Regions from separate parts of the Oceanisphaera sp. IT1-181 genome, predicted to be linked through region 2. Evidence: predicted binding sites of a transcription regulator. Region 2 holds the regulator's gene; the other holds the start of a gene.

Region 1 (2,203 bases), 1.6 Mb from region 2:
AGTCCGACAGATTTTGTCGATTTGAATCAAGCACTCACCGCCGACATCGTCAGTTTTCATGTGCCGATCACCCGTGGTGGTGCGCATCCCACTTGGCACCTGTTAGATAAAACCCACATTGCCGAGCTTAAGGGCGAGCAAGTGCTGATTAACGCATGTCGCGGCGAAGTGTGGGATAATGCTGCGCTGTTAACTCGCCAGCTGAGTAATGCGCCATTAACGCTGGTGATGGATGTGTGGGAAGATGAGCCAAACGTACTGGCGCCTTTAGTGCCTCATGTGTTGTTGGCCACGCCACATATCGCCGGTTACAGCTTAGAGGGCAAGGCGCGGGGTACTTTTGCCTTATATCAGGCCTTGGCTGAGCTTGAACAGTTAACGCCGACACATTCGTTGTCGCAATTACTGCCAGTACCCGCGTTTACACGCGTTGAGCTAGCAGCCTGCTTGGATCAGTCTTTGCTGGCGCGTTTGGTGGGGCTGGTATACGACATTAGCGTAGATGACGCGGCATTTCGGTCAGCCCTCGGTCAGCCCGGCTTTTTTGACCGCTTGCGTAAGCAGTATCCGGAGCGCCGTGAGTTGGCCTCATTACAATTAGTCTCAGATTCTAAAACCGCAGACACGGCACAGGCGCAGGGATTAGGTTTTAAAGTATAAACGCCTCTAAAGTATAAAAATCGTTAGCGGATCGCGTAAGCTTGAGCATTCAAGCAGTAAATGGCTGAGGCTCTGTTCCTCTTGGCACTGTTTTTTCTACACTCGTTAATATACGTAGGCCATGATGACCCTTAAAGGTGCGGGCACAGCGTCAGGACAAAGGACATAATAAACGTGATAAAACGACTTAAACCCTATCTTGGTGTTGGCTTGGCGGCTTGGGTAGCCAGTAGCGCCGTGTTGGCTCAAGGCGACTTTTATATTGAGCTGCGCGGGCCTGAGTCTGCAGACAGCGCGCAAACCCGTGAGCCGGATCGTCCTGCCGCCGTACCACAAGCCAGCCCGGCTCAGCAAACTCGCCCTATTCAACAAATTGGCACTATACCCGCCCCGGCTGCCACAGCGGCGGGCCAATATGGGCCGGTGCGCAGTACAGATACGCTGTGGACCATAGCCGAAAAATATACGCGCTCGCCGGTAACGGTGCAGCAAACCATGGTGGCCTTGTATCACCTTAATCCGCGCGCCTTTGTGCGTGGTAATATCAATAACTTACAGCGCGGCGTGCAATTACGTCTGCCCACCGCGAGTCAAGCACGCCAGCGTTCGGCCGGCGAAGCGCAAACAGAATTTAGCCGTTTAACGCGCCAAGGCAATCGCCGCGTCGTGCAAGGGGCTACAGCACCAGCCAGACCTCAAGTTGCCGTGGCACAAGTTAGCTCTGTGACGCCTAAACCAGCACCTAAACCGACAGTTCAGCCAGCAGCGCAACCGATAGCCAGTACTAACACGGCGGCACCCACGGCCGCGCGGCCTCCGGTGACTGAGCCCACGCCTGCTGCTAATGGCTTAACTGAGCCTAAGGCGGCGACCAATGGCTTAACTGCGCCCAAAGCGGCACCGATAATCGCCGCAAACAATACCCCCGCCACGCCTGAACAAGCAGAAGATATGGCGTTAAATCGTCTACAGCTGCAATTGATGGACGAGCTGCGTGAGCAGGTGTCCATGTCTAATGAGCAGTTAGCCAGTTTGGCGGATAATAATCAGGCGTTACGCCAACATTTGGCGCAATTAAGCGCCGAAGTGGCCGCGCTTAAAGCCAATACCGATGAGCGATCGAGTCAAGATGTGGCCCCAGAGGCCGAGCCTAAAGGTTGGTTACAAGAGTTGCTGAATAACCCCATTAACTTGGCGCTGATCCTCATCTTACCGGCCTTGTTGTTGCTGGCCTTGTTTACCTTGTGGTGGCGCAATCGTGAGCGTCGCGATCTCGCCGCCCAAGAGCAAGCATTAACTGAAAACAGCATGATAATGGACGATGAGCGGGATGAGTTTGACGACTTGTTTGCCACGGCTGATGACAGTCTCGACGATGAAGCCGATGCCTTTGCCAGCCCTGAGCCCATTGCTGAGCAAGACATAGATGAAGATGCGTTTGCGCGCTTCTTAGAAGAACAGCAACAATTAGAAGAAGCGGAAGCCGGTCGGCAAGTAGAGGTCGAGGCACCACAGCCGGTTGTTGAACCTGAACTCATTCCTG
Region 2 (2,203 bases):
AGCGCCCGTTTTTTGCTTGTGCAGGGGATGGCACTACGCGTGCAATCTCTGCTTAATATATCGGCGACTTCCATAGTTATTTTTGCTTTAGCTTCTCTTTGTGTTTAATAACTTGGCGATCGAGTTTGTCAAACAAACCGTCGATGGCAGCGTACATGTCATCTTGCTGACAAGTGGCAAAAATTTCACCTCCACTCAGATTAATTTTGGCTTCGGCAATTTGCTGCAGTTTTTCCAACGTCAGTACCACGTGCACTATGGTGATATTATCGAAATGACGTTCCAGCTTGGCGAATTTGCTGTGCACATAGTCACGTAATGAGTCTGTGATATTTACATGGTGGCCAGTCAGATTTATTTGCATAAAGTCTTCCTTATTGGTTCACCTTACAACAGGCGTTTGCGCTGATTGGAAGGGGGGATGGCCAACGACTCACGATACTTGGCTATGGTCCGTCTGGCCACCTGTATCCCCTGTTCGGCTAATAATTGCGCGATTTTACTGTCGCTCAATGGCTTAACCGGATTTTCTGCCCCGACTAATTTCTTAATAAAGGCACGAATCGCCGTAGAAGAGCATTCTCCGCCACTTTCGGTGGCCACATGGCTAGAGAAAAAATATTTTAACTCAAACACACCCTTGGGCGAATGCAGAAATTTTTGAGTAGTGACGCGGGAAATAGTCGATTCGTGCATCTCAACCACTTCCGCTACCTGATTGAGCACCATGGGTTTCATGGCCTCGGCTCCGTACTCAAAGAATGCCTGTTGTTGGTCGACAATACAATTAGCAACCTTGAGCAAGGTCTCATTTCTGCTTTCTAAACTTTTGATAAACCACTTAGCATCTTGGGTATGTTGGCGAATAAACTGGCCATCGCTGCCTTGCTTGCTCTGCCCCATGGCCGCATAGGTTTGATTTAACCGCACCTTGGGCAGCGCCTCCATATTAAGCTCAGCTTTCCACACCCCTTGCTGCTTGGTGACCACTACATCGGGAATGACATACTCAGAGTTGTGTTGCAGCAAGTTATTGCCAGGGCGAGGTTCAAGTTGCTGAATTAAGGCCAATACATCTCTGAGCTCATCTTCTTTAAGCTTGGTCAGGCGCTGCAGGGTGCGATAGTCGCGATTACCGAGCAAGTCCATGTGCTGCTCAATCAGCAGCTGTGCTTCAGTTAACCAAGGCGTTGCGGCGGGCAGGGCTTCCAGCTGAATACGCAAACACTCTTGTACGCTGCGTGCCGCCACGCCTAACGGATCAAAGTGCTGAATACGTTTCAGTACCGCCTCTATTTCGTCCGCTTCTATATGCTGCTCGCCACCGCTCACAGAGGCCAAAATGCCGTCTATATCTAAACTTAAATAACCGGCCTCATCGATGGCATCGATAATGGCCAAGGCGATGGCTTGGTCGGTTTCGCTAAAGGGCGTGAGCTGCATCTGCCACAGCAGATAATCTTGCAGCGTCTCGGTGGTTTCGCCTTGATAGACGGTGTCTTCCACGCCAGCGGGCAAGCCGCCGGTGCCACTGGTACCCGCCGAGGCGGTATAAATATCATCCCACTGAGTGTCCATGGGCATCTCGTCAGACAAGGTATGCTGTTCCATGGCTTTGTCGGTGGCCAGTTGCTCGTCTGGGCTGCTGGGCAGCGGATCGAGTTCAGCGTCGTCATACTCGTGCTCTTCGGCTTCTTCTTGCTCGAGCAGGGGATTATTTTCTAGCGCCAATTGAATTTCTTGCTGCAGCTCCAGCGTCGACAGCTGCAAGAGGCGAATGGCCTGTTGCAGCTGCGGCGTCATGGTCAGCTGCTGGCCCATACGTAATTGAAGCGTTGGCTTTAACAAAGAAAAATTCCTCCCAAAAGTCCTTCCATATCCATCAAAAGTCCTTTTATCTCAAGCGCACAGGAGGTTAGCTGCATCGCTATGATAGCGATTCACCTACAGGCGGAATAACCTTATCCTTAAAAACCATAGGTTTAATAAGTACAGGCTTAATAACCACAGACTTACATAACTTTAAAGCTTAATAACTACAGGCTGAATTGCTCACCCAAATAGACTTTCTTCACCTGCTCATTGGCCAGGATCTCGGCGGGGGTGCCCGCAGCAATGCGATGGCCGTGGCTGACGATATAGGCCCGCTCGCACACATCCAGTGTTTCGCGCACGTTATGATCGGTGATCAAGACGCCTAAGC

Evidence for each region. Region 2 encodes sigma-54, which starts transcription at its own class of promoters, with help from an activator protein. Its sites were predicted from a motif close to TGGCACNGTTTTNGCTT; they were not measured.
Region 1: R0134_RS06615 (FimV/HubP family polar landmark protein) is a predicted target of sigma-54. The motif match lies at 743-759, and genes of this name have one in related genera.

Annotation. Positions count from the first base shown of each region.
Region 1 covers NZ_CP136856.1:1,453,131-1,455,333, forward strand. The annotation lists gene R0134_RS06610 (4-phosphoerythronate dehydrogenase) at 1-660, shown strand, start outside; gene R0134_RS06615 (FimV/HubP family polar landmark protein) at 835-2,203, shown strand, end outside.
Region 2 covers NZ_CP136856.1:3,042,440-3,044,642, reverse strand. The annotation lists gene ptsN (PTS IIA-like nitrogen regulatory protein PtsN) at 1-74, opposite strand, end outside; gene hpf (ribosome hibernation promoting factor) at 77-364, opposite strand; gene R0134_RS13510 (RNA polymerase factor sigma-54) at 388-1,821, opposite strand; gene lptB (LPS export ABC transporter ATP-binding protein) at 2,037-2,203, opposite strand, start outside.